Regions from separate parts of the Nostoc sp. DedQUE04 genome, predicted to be linked through region 2. Evidence: riboswitches for the same ligand, from Rfam matches in the RefSeq annotation. Region 2 holds a riboswitch; the other holds the start of a gene.
What was found. Region 2 has a riboswitch for cobalamin ahead of RM049_RS15070 (TonB-dependent receptor). Riboswitches for the same ligand answer to the same signal wherever they lie in the genome.

Region 1: linked by a shared signal. The riboswitch ahead of cobG (precorrin-3B synthase) and the one ahead of RM049_RS15070 (TonB-dependent receptor) in region 2 are both predicted to bind cobalamin.

Annotation. Positions count from the first base shown of each region.
Region 1 covers NZ_JAVRCA010000047.1:17,914-27,773, forward strand. The annotation lists gene ssuD (FMNH2-dependent alkanesulfonate monooxygenase) at 1-760, shown strand, start outside; gene RM049_RS26400 (LLM class flavin-dependent oxidoreductase) at 950-2,338, shown strand; cobalamin riboswitch at 2,516-2,647, shown strand; gene cobG (precorrin-3B synthase) at 2,621-4,357, shown strand; gene RM049_RS26410 (precorrin-8X methylmutase) at 4,488-5,114, shown strand; gene RM049_RS26415 (precorrin-2 C(20)-methyltransferase) at 5,117-5,821, shown strand; gene RM049_RS26420 (metalloregulator ArsR/SmtB family transcription factor) at 5,903-6,229, shown strand; gene arsB (ACR3 family arsenite efflux transporter) at 6,425-7,489, shown strand; gene arsC (arsenate reductase, glutathione/glutaredoxin type) at 7,521-7,931, shown strand; partial or broken gene arsH (arsenical resistance protein ArsH) at 7,981-8,676, shown strand; gene RM049_RS26440 (PHP domain-containing protein) at 8,828-9,514, opposite strand.
Region 2 covers NZ_JAVRCA010000018.1:27,852-37,711, reverse strand. The annotation lists partial or broken gene RM049_RS15075 (serine hydrolase) at 1-1,207, shown strand, start outside; cobalamin riboswitch at 1,448-1,598, shown strand; gene RM049_RS15070 (TonB-dependent receptor) at 1,979-4,021, shown strand; gene RM049_RS15065 ((2Fe-2S) ferredoxin domain-containing protein) at 4,057-4,929, shown strand; gene RM049_RS15060 (ABC transporter substrate-binding protein) at 5,051-6,268, shown strand; gene RM049_RS15055 (iron ABC transporter permease) at 6,271-7,359, shown strand; gene RM049_RS15050 (ABC transporter ATP-binding protein) at 7,356-8,393, shown strand; gene RM049_RS15045 (ABC transporter ATP-binding protein) at 8,435-9,268, opposite strand; gene cbiQ (cobalt ECF transporter T component CbiQ) at 9,243-9,860, opposite strand, start outside.

The sequences.
Region 1 (9,860 bases), on a different contig from region 2:
TGAACTCACAGATGAGTTTTTGACAATTTGGCGATCGCTCATGCAAGGTGAAGAAGTAACCTATAGTGGTCGCCATTTGCAAGTTCAAGGCGCTAAACTCCAATTTCCTCCCGTACAAAAGCCTTATCCCACCCTATATTTTGGCGGTTCTTCAGATGCGGCGCTCCAAGTTGCTGCCAAACACATTGATGTATATTTAACTTGGGGTGAACCACCAGATCGAGTTGCCGAAAAGATTGCAAAAGTACGCCAATTAGCAGCAGAACAAGGTAGAACAGTCCGCTTTGGAATTCGGATGCACGTCATAGTCAGGGAAACTACGCAAAAAGCTTGGGATGCAGCCAACGAACTGATTCAGTATGTCGATGATGAAACCATAGCAGCTGCACATCAGCGGTTTGCTCAGTCTGAATCAGAAGGACAACGCCGCATGGCCCAACTGCATAAAGGTAATCGCAAAAACCTAGAAATTAGCCCCAACTTATGGGCAGGTGTTGGCTTAGTGCGTGGAGGTGCTGGGACTGCCTTAGTTGGAGATCCAGACACAGTTGCAGCGCGAATGCTAGAATATGCCGATTTAGGAATTGATACCTTTGTTTTCTCAGGGTATCCCCATCTCGAAGAAGCTTATCGAGTTGCAGAATTATTATTTCCCAGGTTGCCGTTACAAACTCCAGCGATCGCATTACCGCAGCAGGTTGCAAGTACATTCAGTGAATTTGTTACCAAAACAGATTTACTCAAACCCCAGCCAGTGTAAGCAATTCAAAATCCAAAAACTAACGTGATTTAACTCATAACACCCTAGTACAACATTGCATAAATTCGGCAAAACTCTGCGTTCCTCTGCGCTACGCCAGTTGCTACAACGCTGGGAAACCGCGCAACGCACTGGTTTAACTTTGCGTGCCTTTGCGTTTAAAAACACAACGATTTTACAAAAAAAAGCATGAGTACGAAAAAACCTCAACTTAGATTAGGTGCATTCTTGCCCAGCACTGGTCATCACGTAGCGTCATGGCGACACCCCGAAGCGCAAGCTAATGCTGGTTTGAACTTTCAGCATTATAAAAAGCTGGCACAGACAGCAGAACGCGGCAAATTTGACATGATCTTCTTTGCAGATGGTGTGGCTGTGCGCGATGCCTACGGCGGGCTACGCCAACGCAATCAAAGCGCCGACCTTTTGAGCCGGAATGGCAAACTCGTCCACTTTGAACCTCTTACCCTGTTGTCGGCTTTATCTGTAGTGACGGAAAACATCGGTTTGACGGCCACAGTATCAACCACCTACAACGAGCCTTATCATCTCGCCCGCAAATTTGCATCATTAGATTATCTTAGCGGTGGCCGTGCCGGTTGGAATCTCGTAACTTCTGCTACCGAAGCTGAAGCGTTGAACTTCAATCGGGAAAAGCACATGGAGCATACCCTACGTTATCAACGTGCCAAAGAGTTTGTGGATGTAGTCACGAAACTCTGGGATAGTTGGGAGGACGACGCCTTCTTACATGATAAGGAATCGGGTATTTACTTCGATCCAAATAAACTGCACGTTCCCAACCACAAAGGCGAGCATTTTTCAGTACGCGGCCCGCTGAATGTGGCGCGTCCCATCCAAGGTTATCCGGTGATCATTCAAGCTGGATCTTCCGAGGATGGTAAGGAGCTAGCTGCACAAACGGCGGAGGTAATTTTCACTGCCCAACAGACCTTGGCAGAAGCTCAGGCATTTTATACAGATGTGAAGGGGAGACTGGCTCAATACGGGCGCTCACCTGACCATCTTAAGATTATGCCAGGTGTATTCCCAGTTATCGGCAAAACTGAGCAAGAAGCTAAGGACAAATTCGATCGAATTCAGGAGTTGATCGATCCGGTAGTCGGCTTAAATTTGCTTGGCTCAATGATCGGTGGATTTGACCTATCTGGCTATCCATTGGACGGGCCGTTGCCGGAGTTACCAGAGACTAACGGGGGTAAAAGCCGTCAGCAACTTCTGACTGACCTAGCCAAGAGAGAGAATTTAACGATTCGACAACTGTATTTATCGATAGCTGGAGCGCGTGGGCATCGTCAGATTCTAGGCACACCAGAACAAATTGCCGATCAGCTAGAAGATTGGTTTGTCAATGGTGGGGCAGATGGCTTTAATATTATGCCGCCCTGGTTGCCCGGAGGATTGGATGAGTTTGTAGACTTGGTAATTCCTGAATTGCAACGTCGCGGTCTGTTCCGTACAGAGTATGAAGCAGGAACCCTGCGCGAAAATCTTGGTTTACCTCGTCCGGTAAATCAGTTTAGCAAAGTTGCTACTCGTGAAGCGGCGATCGCCTAACTTTTTCTAAAGCAAGTTTTGCAACAAAAAGGCTCAAGCATTCCTGCCTGAGCCATAACTAAATTCAATTTATAGATTAGCTTCAAGAACTATATCTTTCGATCGGTAGTGGATCAGCTCAGTTAAAATTTATCACCATAGTAATGTAAGATAATTATCTGGATGATGTCTGGTTGATATCTATAACCTCAACAAAGTCTAAATTACTAAAGCTGAGAGTTGGGAAACTCCGGTGAAATTCCGGGACTGTGCCGCAGCTGTGATGGGATGACCCAAGTCAGAATGCCAACTCTCAGGATGTCCTCAAGACACACTCACCGTCTACTCCCTGCGTTGCACGGGGAAGGAGTTCTAAGTTTGGTTTCTAGATTTGCCACTTGTCCTGGCTTGTTTTATGCTACTCCTGCCGCAGATGGTATATTATCTCGCGTTAGAATACCAGGTGGAATTATTAGTAGTCAGCAGTGCCGTGCGATCGCAGATATAGCAGAGCAGCACGGTGGCGGCTATATAGATGTGACTAATCGAGCCAACCTACAAGTTCGTGAAATCCGCACGGGGATAAATGCTGAGGTTCTGAAGTACCTACAAAATATGGGATTGGGTTCTGACAATACTGTTGTAGACCAAATCCGCAATATTATGACCAGTCCAACTGCTGGTATCGATCCCCAAGAATTAATCGACACTCGCCCCTTTGTCCAAGGTTGGGATGATTATATTGCTGCACATCCCGCGCTTTCGGGACTGTCGGCAAAATTTAGCGTTTGCTTTGATGGTGGTGGGATAATTCAGGTGTGCGATCGCTTGAATGATATCGCCTTTGCAGCTGTCTTACTTAACGATCGGGTTTATTTTCGTCTCTATCTCAGTGTTGGCGAGAAAAGTCAACCTCCCAGCGATACGGGAATTTTGTTACCACCAGAGGAATGTTTGCCCGTCTTAGCAGCTTTGGCGGATGTCTATCTAGCTTATAGTCATCCTACGAGTAAGCGGCGGCTACGTTTGAGAGAGTTATTGAATACTTTGGGTTGTGAAAATTATCTCCAAGAAGTTGAGCAGCGTTTACCTTTTTCTTTTTTGTACAGTGAAATAAGAAAAGACCTACTCTCCGAGCAAGGCAAGCTACGGTGTACACACAAGTCTGAAACAGTTCACTCATCAGAGCTTAAGCGTAAGTTTTACCCCTCCCTAACCCTCCCCTTGGAAAGGGGAGGGAACTGTATTTCTAGTTTCCCCCCTTTCCAAGGGGGGATTAAGGGGGGTAATTCGATGTGTGTGTACACTGTAGAGGAAGGCAAAGGGGAAAAATATCAGCATATTGGCATCCATCCCCAACGTCAGCAAGGCTTATTTTACATTGGTGTTGTCTTGCCCTTGGGCCGATTGCAAAGTAGACAGATGCGGGGTTTAGCAGATTTAGCAGCAAAATACGGCAGTGGAACTCTCAGGCTAACCCCTTGGCAAAATTTGCTCCTTACAGATATTCCTCAGCAATGGGTTGCTGATGTCCAAGGTGAAATTGCTTTATTAGGATTAGATTTTTCTGCAAACAACGTCAAGGGTGGATTAGTTGCCTGTTCGGGAAAAAAGGGTTGCACCGCTTCTGCCACTGACACTAAAAGTCATGCGTTGGCATTGGCAGAGTATCTTAAAACTCGCGTTACTCTTGATTACCCAGTTAATATCCACTTCACTGGCTGCGAAAAATCTTGTGCCCAGCATAGCAAAAGTGATATTACTCTCCTCGGCGTCACCATTGAGGCTGAAAATAGAACTGTGGAAGGCTATCACGTTTATGTTGGTGACAGTAATCAGAAATTCGGACGCGAACTATATCAATATGTAACTTTTGCCGAACTACCTGCATTAGTAGAGCGGATGCTATATGTATATAAAATTCAACGCTTAAATTCTAATGAGTCCTTTGGGGAATTTGCTAATCGATATCCAATAGCACAATTACAGCAGTTATTTAATAAACACTTAGAAAATGGAACCACAGATAAATACAGATGATTGATTCCTCCCTTTCTCTGACTCTGTGTTCTCTGCGGTTAATTAAATTAGGTATTCTTCTATTAAAAAAGAAGTATCTATACTAACTAACAAATCAATCCAAAATTTAAAATCTAAAATCCCAAATTGAATGCCCGACTATATCCGAGATGCCAACGAAATTTACCGTAATTCCTTCGCAATCATTCGGTCAGAAGCGAACCTAGATGTGCTGCCACCAGATGTAGCAAAAGTTGCTGTGCGTCTAATTCATGCCTGTGGAATGACGGATATTGTCACTGAGTTGGGATATTCACCAACAGCAGTGCAATCCGCAAGGGCAGCACTGGCAGCAGGAGCGCCAATACTGTGCGATTGCCGAATGGTTGCCGATGGCGTTACCAGACGGCGGTTGTCTGCAAACAATCAAGTTATCTGTACCCTCAACGAGCCAGAAGTGCCAGAACTTGCCCAGCGTATGGGTACTACAAGGTCGGCCGCAGCTATAGAATTATGGCGATCGCACCTGGAAGGCTCAGTAATTGCAATTGGGAATGCGCCCACAGCCCTGTTCCGACTGTTAGAAATACTCGATGAAGGAGCTACTAAACCTGCAATTATCTTGGGCTTTCCAGTGGGGTTTGTCGGTGCAGCCGAATCAAAAGCCGCACTGGCAGCAGATAGCAGAAATGTACCATTTTTAACCTTACACGGTCGGCGCGGTGGAAGTGCGATCGCGGCAGCAGCAGTTAACGCCCTGGCAACGGAGGAAGAATGAATATGCAACCTAAAGGTCGTCTTTATGGAATTGGTGTCGGCCCGGGCGATCCCGAACTATTGACCCTCAAAGCGCTGCGGTTATTACGTGCGGCTCCTGTAGTAGCTTATCAATCAGCCACAGATAAAGAAAGTATCGCTAGAGCGATCGTGGCGCAGTATCTTCCTGGCAATCAAATCGAGGTACTATTTCACCTCCCCCGCGCTTTGGAACCAGAAAAGGCAAAATCTATTTATGACCAGGAAATTGAACCAATTGCCGAGCATCTAGCAGCAGGTCGAGATGTCGTGGTACTGTGCGAGGGCGATCCATTTTTCTATGGTTCATTTATGTACCTGTTCACGCGGTTATGCGACCAATACGAAACAGAAGTTGTCCCCGGAGTTTCCTCGCTGATGACTTGTCCGGTAGCCTTGGGTGTACCTTTCACCTACTACAATGATATTCTCACAGTCTTACCCGCCCCGTTGCCAGCAGAAGAACTGACTACACATCTGCTGATGACTGATGCCGCCGCAATTATGAAGCTAGGTCGTCACTTTACCAAAGTACGAGATATCCTGCATAAATTAGGGCTAGCGTCACGAGCAAGATATATTGAGCGGGCATCAACATCACAGCAACGTATCATCCCCCTAGATGAAGTCGATCCAGCCGAGGTACCCTATTTCTCAATGATTGTAATTCCCACCAAAAATCGACTATAGACTGATCTTTCCTTTTTAGTTAAGGTATTCTTTAACTGATGATTAAGACTTGACCATAAAGAAATACTTCAATAAAAGTTGATGGCTTCTAATAGCACCTTCACTCCTGATACGATCGCTGCTGGCTTTCATGCCCTGTCTGACCCCCTACGGATTAAGGTATTAGAACTGCTGCGCTCTCAAGAACTATGCGTCTGTGACCTGTGTGAACACCTGGGAACTACTCAATCTAAACTGTCTTTTCACCTCAAAACCCTGAAAGAAGCGGGTTTAGTTCGCGCTCGTCAAGAAGGGCGCTGGATTTACTACAGCCTCAATCTACCGCAGTTTGCTGTCTTAGAGCAGTATTTAGCAGAATTCCGCCGCTTTAGCCCCATATTACCTATTCGTCCCCCCTGCGATCCTTAAATATTCATCAATTTTTTTTGTAATATTTCGTTTAATTTTAGTTTTATGGGCATTGATAAATCAATTTTTTTTGAAATGATGGAGATATACTCTTGATATAACTCACGAATTTTAGATTTTCAATTTTGGATGTTGGATTGAATAATCTGAAATTCCTGCTCGAAGCTCCTGCATTCATGTATGGGGTTAATTGTAATGAACAAAAATACTTCAAAACGCCTCTCTTTTATTGACCGTTTCCTAACCTTGTGGATTTTTTTAGCAATGGCGATCGGTGTTGGTCTAGGCTATTTCTTTCCTGGAGTAGAAGCCTTTATCAATCAGTTCCAGGTGGGAGCAACCAATATAGCGATCGCCATCGGGTTAATTATGATGATGTATCCGCCCTTAGCCAAGGTGCGGTATGAAGAATTAGGGGATGTATTTCGCAACGGAAAAATTCTTGGTGTTTCACTAATTCAAAATTGGATCGTTGGGCCAATTTTGATGTTTGCTCTGGCAGCTATTTTCTTACATAATTACCCAGAATACATGACAGGATTGATTCTGATTGGATTAGCCCGGTGTATTGCAATGGTAGTTGTGTGGAGTGACTTGGCACGAGGCAATACAGAATATACGGCTGGCTTGGTTGCCTTTAATAGCATCTTTCAAGTCATCTTTTATAGTCCTTATGCCTGGTTTTTCATTACTGTACTGCCGCCACTGTTTGGTTTACAAGGCAGTGTTGTTAATGTCAGCATTGCTGAGATTGCCAAAAGTGTGTTTATCTATCTTGGTATTCCCTTTTTAGCTGGATTTTTCACTCGTTACTTCTTAGTAAAAGTGAAAAGTAAACAGTGGTATCACGAGGAATTTGTGCCTAAAATCAGCCCCATCACACTGATTGCTTTGTTATTTACAATCGTCGTTATGTTCAGCTTGAAAGGAAATTTGATTGTTCAAATCCCCTTCGATGTGGTGAAGATTGCAATTCCGTCGATCGTCTACTTCATCATCATGTTTTTGGTCAGCTTTTACATGGCTTGGCGCGTTAAAACAGACTATTCTAGAGCCGCAAGCGTCGCCTTTACATCGGCAGGAAATAATTTTGAACTTGCAATCGCAGTGGCGATCGCAGTATTTGGCATTAATTCGGGTGTTGCTTTTGCCGCCGTTGTCGGGCCTCTGGTGGAAGTGCCTGTATTGATTGGTCTGGTTAATGTGGCTTTCTGGTTTGAAAAACGTTATTTTTCGCCATCTGAATCGAGAATCTTTTAAATTTAGTCAAATTATTCGGAGGATTTGAACCATGAAACGTGTGATGTTTGTCTGCAAAAAGAATTCTGCCCGTTCCCAAATGGCGGAAGGCTTTGCTAAAACTCTTGGTAAAGGAAAAATTGAAGTGATTAGCTCTGGGTTAGAAGCAAGTCAGGTTAGACCAGAAGCGATCGCAACCATGAAAGAAATTGGTATCGACATTACCGATCAACACTCCAAACCCCTGAGTGATTTCCAAGCACAAGACTTTGATATCGTGATTTCTTTGTGTGGCTGTGGCGTAAATTTACCGCCTGAGTGGGTTGTGCGAGAAGTATTTGAAGATTGGCAGTTAGACGATCCAGCAGAACAACCAGAAATTTTTCCGAGAGTCCGCGATGAAATCAAAGAACGGGTCACTCAATTAATTGAGTCTGTAAATCAAGAAATTACACCTGCTTGATAAGCATTACAAGGATGCTTTATTTCTTGGAAATCCCTAACCAATTATCATGACGACATTTGACCATCCCCCCAGAATTTTATTTTTGTATGGCTCCCTGCGCGAGCGTTCCTATAGCCGCCTTTTGGCAGAGGAAGCCGCACGCATCATTGAAGAATTTGGAGCAGAGGTGAAGTTTTTCGATCCCCGTGAACTGCCGATTTACGGTAGCGTACTTGACACCCACCCAAAGGTGCAGGAGTTGCGTCAATTAAGCTTGTGATCAGAAGGGCAAGTTTGGTCTAGCCCAGAGTTGCACGGTCAGATTTCTGGCATTATGAAAAATCAAATTGATTGGATTCCGCTCAGTATTGGAGCCGTTCGCCCGACTCAAGGAAGAACTTTGGCTGTGATGCAAGTGAGTGGAGGATCTCAGTCTTTTAACGCTGTCAACACATTAAGAATTCTTGGACGCTGGATGCGGATGTTCGCGATCCCCAATCAATCGTCAGTCGCTAAAGCATATCAGGAGTTTAACGAAGACGGCACTATGAAAGATTCGCCCTACCGCGATCGCGTTGTCGATGTGATGGAAGAACTTTACAAATTTACCTTGCTATTGCGTGACAAAGTTGATTATCTCACAAACCGCTATAGCGAACGTAAGGAAAAAGCTGCCAAAGAGACAATCAAGATAGCTTCTCAATCTCTTGAAATTATAGCAACAGCCAAAAAGGTTAGGACATCAACAGACGATAAAACTTAGACACAAAAAGGCTTTTCACCCAGTCCCCAGTCCCCAGTCCCCAGTCCCCAGTCCCTTGCCATAACTTTAAAACAAATTGACTATTGAGCATCCAAAAAAAGATAACCTCCTGGCAGATTGAACCAGGAGATTGAAAAAAAATGATTCATCTTTACAAGCGTTGTAGCAGACTCAAACCGTGGCTATCTGTACCACAAGTATTGAAAAGAAAGTATTCATCAGCCAACTTTTGCACTTGTTCTGATTCCAAGGTGCTGGGTTTCCAAGGGTTAGGGTTATTGTAGGCGTAGAAAGTTTCCACACCATCGATGCCCTTTTCTGCCGCAGCTGGAATTAAGTCGAAATGCGATCGCTTGTAACGAGCTGGATGAGCCAGAACTGCCAATCCCCCAGCTTCATGAATAGCGGCAATCACGTTACTTGCCTGATATTCTTGCCCTGTAGTCGGCCTTCTTTGCAGATAGGGTTTCATACTAGGATGTTCTGTGGCAAAAGCGTAAGCCAAAATGTGAACTTCTATATTCAAAAGGTTGGCATTAATTTCCACGCCACTCCACAGGTGAGGAGTGGTTGCATGAGGATTATTCCACTTCCAATCTTCTAACCAAGCAAGGGCGGCTTGATAGCCGACAATACCATGATGATCGGTGATGGCTAACCCTTTTAACCCAATAGCGATCGCCTGCTCCATCAATGCACTAGGCTGCAATCTACCATCCGAGTAGACAGTGTGCATGTGAAAGTTGAATAACCTTGGACAACTATGTGCATCAATGTTACGGAATACTTGCTTTAAAAGTTCTGCCGAAGTTGTAGTACGGGTCAAATTTACAGCCATAACCCCCTCTGAAGAAAAATATTTATCCTTAACACACCAAAATGCCACATCTTTGGATGAGAAAGAACCTACACTAAAAATTAGTATCGGCTGCTACTTTCTCAGCTTTCTCAGCAAATTTTTCAATATGTTAAGACTACGTTAGCAAATCTTAATCTCAGCAGTCATGGGTGATTCGCACTACTTTATTATTAGGTAGTAGTAAATATTACATCCAGTTTTTCATAAATGCACCTATAGCATCTGTGCTAAATGACCTAGAAAAGAAAGGTTTAGTAGGGTAATTATTTCTAATAAGCCTGAAATGCAAATTGATTTCGTGTGTAAAAAACATTATTTGTCTCAG
Region 2 (9,860 bases):
CTACCCGACAACCAAACAAAACTTTGGCTCAAAGATTCAAGAAATTCGGGTAGCACAGCTTGACCCCCAGACAACCCGACTCGTAATTGAATTAGCACCTGGTTATACTGTCTCTTTGCAAAGTGTAATAGTCAGAATCTCTTCTGACTCTCATTGGGTCGTTAAATTATCATCAATTGAAAAGATAGCTGCGACGGGAGTTGTGGAGTGGGGAATAGAGGCTGACGAACAATCCTCCCAAACACCAATTTCCATTACCCCTAATCTCCAGCAAAAACGCCAAGTTCTCTTATTCCAAAATAAAGCGCCTTTACAAAATATTGCAACTATTAATAAACTGAATCCACCAGATATACTCACTAAACCAATCAATGCTTCTATGTTTGCTGGAGTAGTTCCTTTAGGTGAGGAAATACTACAACTAAAATCTCAAATTAATGCATTGATGGCTCGTTACAGTTTCCTCAAGCCAGGGATGTTTTTTGTGGATTTAGAGACGGGTAACTATTTGGATATTAGTGGCAACAAAGTATTTCCCGCCGCGAGTACGATTAAGTTTCCAATTTTGATTGCTTTATTTGAGAGAATAGATGCGGGTAATATCAAACTAAATGACACTCTGGTAATGCGGCGAGACTTGGTTGCAAGTGGCTCTGGAGACTTGCAGTATCAACATGTGGGAACCAAGTTGACTGTGCTGCAAACCATAAACAAAATGATTAGCATCAGCGATAATACCGCCACAAACATGATTATTGACCGTTTGGGTGGTAAGGTAAAATTAAATCAACGGTTTCACAGTTGGGGATTGAAAAATACTGTAATTCGTCATTTATTGGGAGATTTTAAGGGAACTAATACCACCAGTCCCGCCGACTTAGTAAAATTATCAGCATTGATTTAGTATCATAAGTTAATTTCAGATGCGAGTCGCTCCCAGGCATTAGACATTTTAAATCATTGCCATAACAAAAAGTTGCTGGCAGCCGGTTTGGGTTCGGGAGCAATAATTGCTCATAAAACAGGTGATATTGGGTTTGTTATTGGGGATGCAGGTATTATTGAGATGCCTAATGGCAAGCGTTACTTAGCAGGGATTTTTGTGAGAAGACCTTACAATGACACTAAAGGTAGGGATTTTGTTCGTCAAGTTTCTCAGTTGGTATATAAATATTTAGACCAACCAAAATTAACTCAGTTACCTTAAGGAATGTAGATTAAAGTAAATGCAAAACTCTGTTTTATAACCTCCCCAAAAATACGTTAGGAATGTAATACACCTGACGAAATTAAATCTACAATGTCCGCAAAGTCCCCTTTACTATCAGTTAGGGGATTTACTTTATGCGTGTTATCTGTAGCACAAGTCTAATTTCATATCTAGTCAGTGATATAGAGAATCAAAATTGTTATCGACTGAATTTACATATACACAATAACTATGGTAATGTGACACATAACTGTCGGTTCTGATGGTGAGCAGCCATCAGGCGCAAGGGGGAAAGTTCGGTGTAAATCCGGCGCTGTCCCGCAGCTGTAATGAGACGAATAGAACGTGTCTCAAAGTCAGAATGCCCGCCGACTCACTCTAGACACAAAACATTTATCTGCGAGGCACAGATGATACATTTGATTAATAAATTTCATGGGTATAGATACTGTTTTAAGACAGTACCCTCTGCAAGTTTTACTAATTCGCTTCGCTGTTGGTAACGATACTCAATTTTGGGTTGTTCTATAGTAATTTGGGTATCCATAAGGAATACCACAAAGTATTTTTTGCTATCCAAATAGTATCCACCATGATTTAGGTTTAGTAATGCATTGCAGCAAGCTAGTTAAAACCTAAATCCCAAAAACTCATAGCACAAATAAATACCTGTTTTTACTGAAAACGAGGAGTTTCATGTCCACTTCCCGTGTCGTTACTTATTGTGAATTTTTCTCAAAAATCTTCGTTTTTACCACAATCTATGCGATGGTATGTGGGGGATACATAGCCATCGCTAATCAAGTTCCACAAATATCTGAGTTTCCCAAGTATGAAGGTACTGCAAGAGACTTACAACCAGTTGCACAAGTAACACCTGAAAATACTCCAGCATCCACGGAAGAACCAGATATTGAATTAACAGTCATCGACAAGCTATTGAATGAACCCGTTTACTCACCCTTTCGCCGCGAGGGGACAGTGAAAGATTCCACCCGTCCAGTTTATGTGATTACGGGTGAAGAAATGGAAGCGCAGGGTGCTAGAACTGTCAGAGAAGCACTAAAATTTCTGACAGGTATCTTACCTGATGGTACAGTTGGCACAGAAGTGAATGCCTTAAGCGGTCAATTTATCCGAGGTTCTAACTCTGCACAAGTCTTAATTTTGCTTGATGGTAGACCAATTAACGATTTAGGTTCTGGTGGTTTTGACCTTTCAGAATTTACTACCAATATCGTTGAAAGAGTCGAAGTGTTACCAGGTGGTGGTTCTACTCTTTATGGTTCCGATGCAATTGGGGGAGTGATTAACATCATCACTCGTCGTCCCACAGAAAAAGTGACGACACAAGCGGGAGTCACCCTTGGCGCGTATGGGTTAAATCAGCAGACTATCAGTAATAGTGGGAAAGTCGGCAATATTGGTTGGGTTGTAGGTTACAACCGTACCGAAGCCGAAAATAACTATCCTTTTTCTATCCCAGAAGCTAATTTCAAGGGAACTAGGGAAAATAATGATGTTCTCTACAATAACTTTAATGTCAAGCTAGAGGCGGATTTAGGAAAGCGTAACACCCTAACCTTGTCAACTCTATATTTAGGTAAAGACCAAGGAGTTCCAGGAGGAGTCCCCATTCCTGAACCATTGTATGGTCAAGGTTATTTTAACTCATTGACTGATAGCGATCGCAAATACACAGACCAAGTTCTCACCGATTTAACCTGGAACTCAAAATTAGGAGGTGGGGATGATTCACTACTAACAGCAAGAGTTTACGCAGATTTCCTTAACACTCGTTATGATAGTCGCAATTCATCCCAAGCACGGTATGATAATGGGCAGACTTCTTATGGATTGCAAACACAACACAGTTGGAAATTTGCTCATAATCAAACCTTAGTTTATGGCTTTGATTATCGCAATGTATCAGCTACTAATAGTACATTCGACTTTTCTGCTAATACAAAAACAGTCACTTACGACGATAGTATTAGTCAAGGGGCGCTATTTGCTAGATATGAAATTAACTTTACCCCTGGTTTCACTGCCAACTTAGGTTTACGCCAAGATTTTAGCAGCTTGACAAATGGCTCTTTTACATCACCGAGTGTAGGAGCAAAATTTGCACTTACAGATACTACCACTCTCAGAGCTAATTATATCAAGAATTTCCGTGCGCCGAATCTTTTCAGCTTATATGCCAATGGTGGTAGTTACGTTGGTAATCCTAATCTTCGTCCAGAGAAAGGCGATAGTTATGATATTGGAATTGACCAGAAGCTAGGCAATTTTGGTTTATTGCGCTTGACCTATTTTAACAATACAATATCAGATTTAATCGCCTATAACTTTGCTGTTCCGGTAGCTACTTACGAAAATATTGGTAAGGTTCGGACTACGGGAATCGAAGCGGTTTTAAATTTGCAGCTAGCGAAGAATATCTACGCTTTTGTTAGTTATACAGCAAATGATCCCCGGATTTTGAAAAGTACAAATTCTGTTGAAGTTGATAAAGAATTACGATTCGCAGGTGCAGATAGTTTAAATGCAGGACTTTCTTATGAAACTTCTCAAGGTTTATATGCTGGAATACTGATGCATTCTTTGGGTGCATATCCCATAAACAATACTAATACAGAATTTTTGTCTGGTTATACTACTTTTGATTTCAAAATGCGGGTTTCTCTCAGTGATAACTTAATATTAACAGGCAGTCTGGATAATATCTTTAACCAGAGATACCAATTATTTCCTGGTTATCCTGATGGGGGGAGGGTTTTTCAAGTTGGGTTGAGTTCTACGTTTTGAAGTCAAGAGTTTTTTCACGCAGAGAGGAGTTTTGAATGACTGAATTTAATTGTTGGGTAACTCCAGTAAATAAGGTTGTGATTGAGGCTTTATCTACGGGGGGGTCTATTGAATATGAATATTTTGATTCTAGTACCGATGTTTTGTCGTCGCTACTTTACACTTTATTTCAGCAAAATTGGCAGCAGGTAGGGGTAGGACATATTGTTCAAGGAGGTGTATTAGAATTAGAATTTAATGCTCCACCCAAAATTTGTATTCTCTATGATGGATATCTCACAGTAGTCACAGAAGGCTGGCATTTGCATCTATGTATAGAGGCAAATTTAGGTGGCCCTCATTGTAAGACTCCTTTGGAATTAAGGCAACAACGTCAAGTAAATCGTGCTGCATTTTATCGACGGTTTAATGCAGAAGGTATCCCTAGAAGTTGGGGAATAGATTTTTGGAATGGTGCAGATGAAAACCTCATGACTATTTTCTTGCCAAATCCGTATGTAGAAGGTGAGAATTTATTACCAGAAGGTAAGCCGAATTTATCAAAGTTAGCTTTTTATGAGGAACTACGAGATATTTATGTATTGGGAAACCAGCCTATACCGTTTACTAAAAACCCCCTCAAACATTCTTATATCTCAGTTTGTACCTCTACTCGCTGTCTTCCTTCACGCAAATGGCAACCCACATTTGATGCTTTAAAATCCGCAGTTGAAAATGCAGGTTTAGACATAGAAGTAAGAACATCTGGCTGTTTGGAAGTTTGCCAACAAGGGCCAGTAGTATTTTATTCTGATGATAGGACTTGGTACACTCGCGTTAACTCAAATATAGCGGAAACTATTGTGAATGAACATTTGGTAAAAGGTAACAAAGTTATTGAACATTGCTATCCACCAAATTCCGTATAACTTCTATTTTTAAGAATCTCACGCGAAGACATAAAACAGATTTTATTTAGTTCATTTTCTTTTCTCTTCTGTCACTCTCTGCGCCTCTCTGCGTGAGAAAAATTCTATTTACTCAAACCCCATGAAATTGGTAAAATATCATCACTTAAAACCCATTATTTTTTTATGCCAATTTTTCTTAATTGCCACTTTAATTATTGCTTGCCATAGTACAGCAATTAACACATATACAAATACCAATAATAACGGCTGTATTCAAAAATATGACCCCAATACTGATTACTTCCCTAATAAAATTAAGATTACTCATGCAACAGGCTTCGCAGTAGAGTATCATAAACACTACAAAATTGTCACTATAAAAAATCCTTGGCAGAATGCCAACACAAAGTTTCAATATGTTTTAGTCCAATGTGGAACTCCCACACCAAAAGAATTTAATCAAGCACGGGTAATTACAGTTCCCATTAATTCCATAGTCTCTCTATCTACTACTCATTTACCTCACCTAGCGAAATTAGGTGTAGTTGAGAAACTGATTGGTATTAGTAATAGTAAACAAGTCAATACTCCTGATGTAGTCGAGAGAATCAAAGCCGGGAAATTAGCACAGGTAGGTGATAATTCCAATGTGGATATAGAGAAAGTACTAGAATTAAATCCTGACTTGGTAACAACTTTTGGTACTGGAAATTCCCAAACTGATAGTTATACTAAACTTACAGAGGCGGGTTTGAAAGTGGGGATAAATTCTGAATATATGGAAGACACGCCACTGGGAAAAAGCGAATGGTTAAAATTTACTGCTTCGTTTTTTAATAAAGACGAGCTAGCAGAAAAAATATTTAGTGAAATTGCTAATAAATATGAACGAGTAGCTCAAAAAGCTAAAGCTGTAAAAAATCGTCCAGCTATATTTGTTGGGTTCAATTTTAAAGGAACTTGGTATATGCCTGGGGGTAAAAGTTACGTAGCTAAATATCTGGCTGACGCAGGAGCAAATTATCTCTGGAGTGATGATAAATCCTCTGGTAGTTTACCTTTATCTTTTGAAGTTGTTTTGGAACGTGCAGCCAATTCTGACTACTGGTTGAATTTTAGTCAATCTTGGAAGAAATTAAAGGATTTAGTCGCAGAAGATAATCGCTATGCTGATTTTAAGGCTGTGAAAACAGGCAATCTTTACAATAATAATGCCCGTGTGAATGAAAGTGGAGGTAATGATTACTGGGAAAGCGGAATTAGTAACCCAGATATGGTTTTATCTGATTTGATTAAAATACTGCATCCAGAGATATTACCTAACCATAAACTATTTTATTATCACAAACTTAATTAATAATGTTAAACGAAAAATATAAATTGAAACTTACCTTATTAACCCAAAAATCTCCGGTTTTTAAAACCATTATTTTCTTAATTATACTTATAAGTTTAATCTTGGCTTTTTTATTAGACTTGGCTTTAGGTTCAGTTGATATTCCTCTTAATGAAGTAATAAAAATTTTGCTAGGACTTGAACCAGAGAAGGTAACATGGACTCATATTATTCTCAAATTTCGCCTACCTAAAGCTTTAACTGCAACTTTAGCAGGTGCGGCTTTAGGTGTGAGTGGGTTACAAATGCAAACCCTATTTAAAAACCCTTTAGCGGGGCCTTTTGTATTGGGAATTAGTTCTGGTGCAAGTTTAGGTGTAGCGTTAGTTGTGCTGACAGCAAGTGCTACAACACCAACATTATTAGTAGATTTGGGGATAATTAGTGATTTTGGTTTAGTCATAGCCGCAAGTCTCGGCGCAGCATCGGTTTTAGGGATGATGTTAGTTGTTTATCGCCGAGTGCAAGATACGATGACACTATTAATTTTAGGTTTATTGTTTGGTTATGCTACTAGTGCAATTGTTAGTATTTTGTTGCAGTTTAGCTCAAAAGAACGTATCCAAAGTTATATTATGTGGACTTTTGGTAGTTTTGCTGGGGTGACTTGGAGACAGTTAGTTGTTTTAATTCCTGTGATAATTTTGAGTTTATTAGGAGCAGTGTTGCAATCAAAATCTTTGAATGCACTTTTGCTCGGTGAATCTTATGCACGTAGTCTAGGTTTAACTATGCAAAAAACTAGATTTTCAATTATTACTAGTGCATCTATATTAGCTGGAGCAATTACCGCTTTTTGTGGTCCTATAGCGTTTCTAGGTGTGGCTATTCCCCATTTATGTCGTAGTCTGTTCAATACTTCCGACCATCGAATATTAATCCCTAGTGTAACAATGATGGGTGCAATCTTAGCATTGTTTGCAGATTTGTTTTCTCAACTTGCGGTAAGTCAGATGGTTTTACCTTTAAATGCTGTCACCGCTTTAATTGGAACTCCTGTTGTGACTTGGGTAATTCTGCGGCGTAATTCCCAAAAATCTTTTCCGTCATGAATGATGCAATTTTAACTACTCACAATTTGACTATTGGTTATAAAACATCCCGAAAAACTGTTCGGTGTGTTGCATCGGATATTTCGGTATCTCTGCAAGCTGGGGAACTTGTATGCTTACTTGGCCCTAATGGTGCGGGTAAATCTACATTACTGCGATCGCTCGCCGGAATGCAACCCCCAATATCAGGTGAAGTGCGACTCTTAGGAGAAAATATTTACAAGTTAGCACCACAAGAATTAGCCAAACGCCTGAGTTTGGTACTCACCGAGAAAGTTGATGTCGGAATGCTATCAGCCTACACCTTGGTAACTCTGGGGCGATATCCTTACACTGATTGGTGGGGAAATTTGACACCCGAAGATGAAGCAATAGTACATTGGGCAATAAAATCTGTAGGAGCAGTACACTTAGCACAACGCCAAGTTAGCGAATTAAGTGATGGTGAACGCCAAAAAATTATGATTGCGCGTGCGTTGGCTCAGTCGCCTATTGTTATGTTACTTGATGAGCCAACAGTATTTCTAGATTTACCGCGACGGGTGGAAATTATGCAGTTGTTGCGTCAGTTAGCACGGGAAACTAATCAGGCTATTCTCCTTTCAACTCACGATTTAAATTTAGCTTTGCGTCTTGCTGATAAAATTTGGCTATTATCAACTAGTGGAATTTTACACGTTGGTGCACCAGAAGATTTAGTGTTGAGTGGTGCATTTGCTGATACTTTTAAGAGTGAAGGTGTGGAGTTCAATGTTGCTTCTGGAGAATTTCATCTCCATACGTCCCATAAGGGAGAAATTAATGTGATAGGTGAGGGAATTGCAACTGTATGGACTATTCGTGCTTTACAAAGAGTGGGATTCTTGGTTACTCGAAGTGCAAAGTCTTTTACTGTAGAAGATACGACGCAAACACAAATCTCAGTAGAAGTTATATCAAACTCTGCACAAGTTTTGTGGCGAATCGCAAACAATAACACTGTGTACACTCATCATTCATTGTATGAAATGATTAAATTTTTGGATTGTTTATAAAAGCATTGTTCCTAATTTATTGAGATTCTCTAACTGTACAGTCAGAAAAAATTACGAAATAGCTCTAATATTCGTTGTCGCACTCGTTCTATAACTACTCCCTCCTCAGCAAATAGCCCATCAAATAGCATCTCATATATCAATGGTACGCCCAACTCTAACTCTGATAAAAGTGTACGTTGGCTAAATACATCTTGTGGTTTACCTTCTAGCATCAGCCGCCCTTTATCCATGACAAAAACCCAATCTGCCCACCGATAAACTAAATCTAAATCATGGGTTGCCATTAATAAAGTGGTTTTATCTCCATGAATTTTTTTCATGGTTGCTATCAAGTTACGAGTATGTTTTATATCTAAATATGCAGTTGGCTCATCTAACACTAACAATTCCGGTTGCAACACCATCACATCTGCTATAGAAACTCGCTTTTTTTGTCCTAAACTCAGATGATGCACTGGTCTTTCTGCTAAAGCAGTCAGTTCAAATTCAACTAATGCTTGTTCTACTCGGACTTTAATTTCTGGTTCTGGTAAACCTAAATTACATAAACCATAAGATATATCTTCTTCAACAGTAGAAGCTACTAATTGTTGTTCTGGATCTTGAAATACTAGTCCAACTTTTTGCCGTAATTTAGCCAGATAATTACGATTATAACTTAATGGTTCACCACGCCAACGGACAACTCCAGAATCAGGTTTATATAGACCATTTGCTAAGAGAAACAGTGTCGTTTTACCACAACCATTCTGACCAATTAATGCACACTTTTTACCAGATGGAATCTTCAGTGTTAGACCATTCAAAGCTGATTCCTGTGCGCCTGAATAGGTGTAATATACTTGTTCAAATTCTAGTAAATATTCCTGCATTTCGCCAAAACTCTAATCCTATTAATCCTATACAACCGCAAATCGCTTCGATGATATATCGTACTTGAGGACGATAGCGACGAGGATGCCAAACTCGAAATTCACTTACAAAACCCCGTGATTGTAGTCCAAGAGAGAACTGACTATATTTTTGTAAGGTTCGCTGTAATAGTTGTCCGATTAGTAGTGCTAAACTTTTCATCCCACTAGCAAGAGTGCGGTAGCCACCACGGGAATTTTGTGCTGTCCACAATTCATTAGCTGTATTCAGCAGGATGAAAATAAACCGATACATTAATAATAATAAATCGGTTAAAAGCACTGGAAATCCTAAGTAACGCAGAGTTTGTAAGATTTCCGTGAAAGGGACAGTTAGCATGAGAAAATATAAGCAAGAAACAGAGGCTAATGCTCTAGTTAAAATTCTCAATGCTTGGATAGTTCCAATATGGCTGATATAAAGATAGAAGTGTCCGAAAGTTAGTCCATACCATGAGTCTGATTGTACCCTTGGCAAATCATTAATCGCAATTCCATTCACCATCAAGGCTGGTAAACTTGTCAAACAAAAAACTATGGTGAACATTAATAA